Linked DNA regions of Magnetospirillum sp. XM-1. The protein of the gene in region 1 interacts with the protein of each later gene in a pairwise test. Links are inferred from orthologs where the notes say so. Each region holds a gene or a part of one and is shown on either strand. Other genes may lie near its edges.

Region 1 (3,483 bases):
AGAGGTCCTGCGGATCGGGAAAGGCCGGAATACCGCCGCAGCTAGAGGGGTTGAACCAGCGCATGGAGAAATAGCCGTTCTCCTGCGCCCAGAAATAACCATCCAGAAGGCGGGGGAAATAGTAGATGTAATCCGCCGCGACACTGCCGCCTTTCACCGGAAAGGCGGGGCTGATGAAAAGATGGAGGACAAGCAGCAGGAGCGCCGCAGCCAATACGGGCCAAATCTTGCCGATCATGGCCTGGAAAGATGCGCAGCTTCCAACTGTCACGCCCCCCTCGTTATCTACGAGCCTTTATCCTCCCTGAAAAATATATGGATATCCCTACGAAGGGCAATCCAGCCTCTTTGCCGGATTGCCTTAGGTAGGGGGTGTCTGCCGACCCGTGAAAAAGCCTCAGTACAGCCCGCCCGCCGAGGGTGCGGGACCGGCCGCCGGGGCCTGAACCGGCGGCGCGGCGGGAACCCCGCCATCGGCGGCCGGGGACTGAACACCGGCCGGCGGGATCAACTGGACATTTCCGGCCGAGGTTCCGCCCTCCTCCGCCCCCAGGAAGGGCGCGAAGCTGAAGCCGGCATCGACGCCGCCCGAGCCTTCGAGAACGTCCTCCTCGTCGCCGGGCATGCGGTCCGAGCCCTTGAACGCCTCGTAGATGGCCTTGGCGTCGCCGGGCATGGCCGGCTTGCCGGTGGAGGCGTTGACGCGCACCAGACGCACGCCGGGCGGAACGCGGAACGGCGTCGGCGGCTTGTCCTTCAGCGCCTCCATCATGAAGTCGCGGAAGATGGGAGCGGCGATGGAGCCGCCGGTCTCCTTGTGGCCCAGGGTGGCGGGATCGTCGAAGCCGACGAACACGCCCACCGCCAGGTCGGGCGAGAAGCCGACGAACCACACGTCGTTGGAATCGTTGGAGGTGCCGGTCTTGCCGGCCAGGGGCTTGCCCACCGCCTTGATGGAGGTGCCGGTGCCGCGCTGGACCACGCCCTCCATGATGCTGACCATCTGGTAGGCCGAGACGGGGTCGACCATCTGTTCGCGGATGTCGGGCAGCACCGGCATGTCCTGGCCGGTGAAGCGGCCCGCCGAGCAGCCGTCGCAGAACCTGAGGTCGTGGCTGAAGATGGTCTTGCCGTTGCGGTCCTGGATGCGGTCGATCAGGGTGGGACGCACGCGCTTGCCGCCGTTGACCAGCATGGCGTAGGCCGCCGTCAGCTTCAACGGCGTGGTCTCGCCGGCGCCCAGCGCCATGGACAGCTGGCGCGGCAGGTTGTCGTAGATGCCGAAGCGGCCCGAGTAATCGGCCACCTTGTCCATGCCGATGGCCTGGGCCAGACGCACGGTCATCAGGTTGCGCGACTTCTCGAGGCCGACGCGCAGGGTGGTGGGCCCCAGATAGTCGTCGTTGTAGTTCTTGGGCCGCCACAGGGGCAGGCCCGGCCCCTGGGGCAGGGCGATGGGGGCGTCAAGCACCAGCGAGGACGGCGTGTAGCCGCTTTCCAGCGCCGCCAGGTAGATGAAGGGCTTGAAGGCCGAGCCCGGCTGGCGCAGCGCCTGGGAGGCGCGGTTGAACTGGCTCTTGCCGTAGGACCAGCCGCCCACCATGGCCATGACGCGTCCCGTATGGGGGTCGATGGCCACCAGCGCGCCCTCGACCTTGGGAATCTGGCGCAGGCTGAAGGAATTGGCGGGATAGGGCTTGCCATCGTCGCCCTTGGCCACCGGCTCCACTAGGATGACGTCGCCCAGCGCGACCACGTCGGCGGGCTTGCGGGGGAACGGGCCCATGGTGGACTTTTCCAAAGCGGGGCGCGCCCATTTCATTTCGGTGAAAGGCACCCGGCCCACCTTGCCGCCCACCAGCCCCAGGGTCGCCTCGTGATCGTTGAGCGCCAGGACAACGGCGGTCTGCCACGCCTCGTCGGCGCCGCCGGGCTTGGGCACGGCGGCCAGCAGCGGCCCCCAGCCGGCGGCGGCGGGAATGCGGGTGACGGGACCGCGCCAGCCGTGGCGGCGGTCATAGGAAGCCAGTCCCTGGCGCAGCACCTTGGAGCCCACCGCCTGCAGCCTTGCGTCCATGGAGGCGCGCACCACCAGGCCACCCTTCCACAACGCCGATTCGCCGTACTTGGCCTGCAGTTCGCGGCGGATGTCCTCGGCGAAGTAATCGCCGCCCTGGGTGGCCTGCATCTCCTTGCGGGTGCGGACCTCCAGCGGCATGGCCACGAAGGTCTGGTACTCGGTCTGGGTGATCTTGCCGTCCTCGAACAGACGCCCGATCACCCAGTCCCGGCGCTCCTTGGCGGCCTGGGGATGGCGATGGGGGTTGTAGTTGTTGGGCGCCTTGGGCAGGGCGGCGAGGTAGGCGGCCTCGGCCACGTTCAGCTCGTCCAGGCCCTTGTCGAAATAATTGAGCGCGGCCGCCGCCACGCCATAGGCGCCGCTGCCCAGATAGATCTCGTTGAGGTAGAGCTCGAGGATGTGATCCTTGGTGAAGGTCCGCTCGATGCGCAGCGCCAGGATGGCTTCCTTGACCTTGCGCTCGATGGACACCTCGTTGGTCAGCAGGAAGTTCTTGGCCACCTGCTGGGTGATGGTCGAGGCGCCCACCGGCCGCCGGTCGGCACCCTTGCCCCGGTTCTTCAGGTTGACGACGATGGCGCGCGCGATGCCCACCGGATCGATGCCTGCATGGGAATAGAAATTCTTGTCCTCGGCCGACAGGAAGGCGTCCTTCACCAGCTGGGGAATCACCGGCAGCGGCACGAAGACCCGCTTTTCCACCGCGTATTCCGCCACCAGGCGGCCGTCGCCGCCATAGACGCGGGTGGTGATGGGCGGCTCGTAATGGGCCAGCTGGTGGTAGTCGGGCAATCCCCGGCCGTAATGCCAGAAGACGAACAGCGTTCCCGCCGCGCCGACGATGGCCAGCAGGATCAACAGGCTGAACAGTCCAAGCAGGAAGCGGAACATGGGATTGGGCGCCTCAAGGGTCAGGCCCGGTGGTACCGCCTCGCGGCCTCCGGCGTCAAGTGCGGGGAAGATGCAGGCGATGGAGGCGGCTGTCCACTGTCATATGAGCAGGGGAGGCATATGGGCATGGCGGCCTTCACGGCCTGCGCGAGGCCGCCTTGATGGGGGCGGGGCAGTCGATGCGGCTGGTGCCGACCAGGGCGGCCTTCATTCCCTTGGGCATGCCGCGCAGGATGTCCTCGGAGGCCTGGGCCAGTTCGGGCCGCGTGGGCGGCGCGCCGCTGGTGACGACCATGTGGTTGCCGGGCCCCGAACGCAGGTTGTAGTCGGTCCAGCGGTAGACCACCATCCAGCACGCCGGCACCGGCCGGGCGCAGGTCAGGCAGGGCACGGACGGCTTGGGCTCGGCATGGACGGGAAACGCCATGACCACGGCCAGCAGCAGCAGCGGGAGCAGGCGGAAGGCCACGGCTTTAAGGCCGCTTCGCCTTGAGGTTGGGCGGGAAGAAGCG
Region 2 (3,221 bases), 300 kb from region 1 along the record:
TGTGATAGCCGGCGCCCAGGGGATCGTCCTCGGGATTCATGAAGATCAGCACGCGCTTCTTCTGGTATTCGCGCAGGAACTGCCAGGCGATGGGGATGGCGGCCAGACCGCTGGCGATCACCACCACGAACTTCCAGATCCGCACGCCCGCCATGAAGAACAGGGCGCCGGAACTCATCACCAGCATCATGGCGGTGCCCAGGTCCGGCTGCTTCAGCACTAAGATGGCCGGCGCGAACACCATGATCAGCGGCGGGATGAGGAACAGGGGGCGGCCGATCTCCTGCTGGCCGGCGCCGTGGAAATAGCGGGCCAGCGACAGGATCAGGGCGATCTTCATGATTTCCGAGGGCTGCAGCTGGATGAAGCCCAGGTCGATCCAGCGCTGCGCTCCCATGCCGATGGTGCCCTTCAGCTCCACCAGCACCAGCAGCACGAAGGCGATGGCGTAGAAGGTGTAGGCGTGGCGCATCCAGAAGCGCAGGTCGATCATCGCCACCGAGATCATCAGGCCGATGCCGACCGCGAAGCGGACCATCTGCTTGGTGGCCCAGGGGTCCATGGACCCTTGAGCGGCGGAATACAGGGTGGCGAACCCCACCGAGGCGATGGCGGTCAGCACGGCGATCAGCGACCAGTTGATCTGCCAGATCTTGTCGCGCATGGACATTTCGGCGCGGTTGAGGCGCGACGGCGTGCGCGGCAGCGGCCTCAGCATCTAAAACCTCCTCAGGTCGGGGGCGATGGAATCGCCTCCCGTGTCGGTGGCGACGCGGGCCATGTCGCGCTTTTGCACCTCGATCATGATGTCGCGGGCGATGGGGGCGGCCACAGCTGAACCGCCGCCGCCATGCTCGACGATGACGGCGATGGAATAGCGCGGGTTCTCTTCCGGGGCATAGGCCACGAACAGGGCGTGGTCGCGCTCCTTCCACGGCAGCTGGTCGTTCTTCTTCACGCCGGTCTCGCGCTCGCGCATGGTGATGCGGCGCACCTGGGCCGATCCGGTCTTGCCCGACAGCCACATGCCTTCCTGGCTGATGCGGGCCTTGTAGGCGGTGCCGCCGGGCTCGTTGGACACGGCGAACATGCCCTTCCTCACCCAGGCCAGGGACTGGCGCGAGACGTCGAGGCTGGGCCAGGAGGGGGCCGTGCGGCTTTTGGCCGTCTTTTCGCTGATCTGGTCGCGGGCCACATGGGGCACCACGGCGAAGCCGCCATTGGCGATGCGCGCCGTCATGGTGGCCAGCTGCATGGCGGTGGCGGTGACGTAGCCCTGGCCGATGGCGTTGATCAGGGTTTCGCCGGGGTGCCAGGGTTGCTTCAGCGCCGCCTTCTTCCAGGCCTTGTTGGGGATGATGCCCGATTTCTCGCCGGGCAGGTCGATGCCGGTGGGGGCGCCCAGGCCGAACTTCTTGGCCATTTCGGCGATCTTTTCATAGCCGACGCGGCGCGCCACTTCATAGAAGTAGACGTCGCAGGAATTCTTGATGCCGTTGACCAGGTCCTGCGCCCCGTGGCCTTCCTTCTTCCAGCAGTGGAACTTGATGCTGCCCAGCTGGGTGTGGCCCGAGCAGAACACCCGCATCTCGGGCGTGATGTCGCGGGCTTCCAGCGCGGCCAGGGCGGTCAGCATCTTGAAGGTGGAGCCCGGCGCGAAGGTGCCGCCGATGGCCTTGTTGGTCAGCGGCGAGCGGGGATTGGTGGACAGGTCCTTCCATTCCTCGTTGGACAGGCCGCGATTGAAGGAATTGGGGTCGAAGGACGGCGTGGACGCCATGACCAGCACGTCGCCGTTATGGATGTCCATCACCACCACGGCGGCGCTCTCTTCGCCTAAGCGCTGGGCGGCGTATTCCTGCAGCTTCATGTCCAGCGTCAGGTTGAGGTCGATGCCGGGCTCGCCCTCCTTCCTTTCCAGCTCGCGGATGACGCGGCCCACCGAGTTGACCTCCAGCGTCGAGGTGCCGTGCCGGCCCCGCAGCGCCATGTCGTAGATGCGCTCCACGCCGCCCTTGCCGATGCGAAAGCCCGGCAGTTCCTCCAGCGGGTCGCCGGTCAGCTCGTTCTCGGACACCGCCGAGACGTAGCCCAGGATATGGGCGCCGAGCGATTCCAGCGGGTAGTAGCGGCTTTGGCCCACGTCGATCACCACGCCCGGCAGGTCGGCGGCGTTGACCTCGACGCGCGCCACTTCCTCCCAGGTCAGGTTCTCGCGCACGCTCAAGGGCACGAAGCTGCGGCGCCGGCGCACCTCCTTGTGGATGCGGGCGCGGTCACCGTCGCCGATGGCGATGATCTTGGACAGCGCATCCAGGGTGTAGTCCAGCGACGGCGTCTGCTCGGCCACCACCATGACGCGGTAATTGTGCTGGTTGACCGCCATGGCGATGCCGTTGCGGTCGAGGATCAGGCCGCGCGGCGGGGCCAGCAGGCGGGTGCTGATGCGGTTGTCCTCGGCCTGGACGGCGTATTTGTCCGCCTCCATGACCTGCAGGTAGTACATGCGCGCCGCGAGCGCCCCGATCAGGGTCGCCTTGCCGCCCGCCAGCATCATGGCCCGGCGCGAGAACAGCTTGGAGCGGTCGTTGTCGTGGTACATGGCTACACGTCGCGCAGGAAGGCCAGCTGCGTCCGGGCCAGCGTCCAGGTCAGCAGCGGGAACAGAGCCAGCGTCATCAGGTACTCGAACACCACCGGGGTGATGTCTAAGGGCCTTCCCTTGACGAAGGACAGCAGCAGCCAGGCCATGCCGATGGCGCCCGCGGTCAGCAGGCTGAAAGCCCACCACGTGACGGCGAAGGACTTGCCCAGGAAGAACTTGCGCTGCGACGCCGCCGTCCCCTGGACCAGCAGCAGCACCAGGGCGTTCACGCCCAGCGGCGTGCCGGCGACGATGTCGTAGAGCAGGCCGATGACGAAGGCCAGCCAGGCGGGCAGCAGGTCGGGCCGGTAGATGGCCCAGTAATAGACCCCCATCAGCGGCAGCATGGGGGCGATGCCGGAAAAGCCGGGGATGTGGGTGGGAATGGCGGTGAGAAGGAGCAGGAACACGGTGATGCCGAAGGGGACCGAGTGACGGACCCAGGTGTCCATCTTCACCCAGACCGAGGGCTTCATGCCCGCCGTCCCTGATAAGGAACGGCGGGCATTTTGCTATACCTGCCCTCGCCGGGCGGGCGCATCCGCGCCAATGGGCGCTGGATAAATGGATCAGATAA

What was found.
Region 2: the proteins of XM1_RS19140 (region 1) and mrdA interact in binary tests that used the Escherichia coli proteins (3 or more experiments, as listed by UniProt). The link is inferred for Magnetospirillum sp. XM-1 from one-to-one orthologs.

What each region holds. Positions count from the first base shown.
Region 1 is NZ_LN997848.1:4,127,184-4,130,666, forward strand. Bases 185-3,353 are described here. They hold XM1_RS19140 (penicillin-binding protein 1A), read right to left. Parts: upstream 2,972-3,353; coding sequence 398-2,971; downstream 185-397. Other genes in these bases: XM1_RS19135 (hypothetical protein), read right to left, coding at 185-238; XM1_RS19145 (hypothetical protein), read right to left, coding at 3,108-3,353. Also shown: more of XM1_RS19135, read right to left, coding at 1-184; more of XM1_RS19145, read right to left, coding at 3,354-3,440; XM1_RS19150 (N-acetylmuramoyl-L-alanine amidase), read right to left, coding at 3,445-3,483. UniProt on the Escherichia coli protein: Cell wall formation. Synthesis of cross-linked peptidoglycan from the lipid intermediates.
Region 2 is NZ_LN997848.1:4,426,451-4,429,671, reverse strand. What follows is about bases 161-3,067. They hold mrdA (penicillin-binding protein 2), read right to left. Parts: upstream 2,603-3,067; coding sequence 719-2,602; downstream 161-718. Other genes in these bases: mreD (rod shape-determining protein MreD), read right to left, coding at 2,605-3,067; rodA (rod shape-determining protein RodA), read right to left, coding at 161-718. In the rest of the region: more of rodA, read right to left, coding at 1-160; more of mreD, read right to left, coding at 3,068-3,120. UniProt on the Escherichia coli protein: Catalyzes cross-linking of the peptidoglycan cell wall. Responsible for the determination of the rod shape of the cell. Is probably required for lateral peptidoglycan synthesis and maintenance of the correct diameter during lateral and centripetal growth.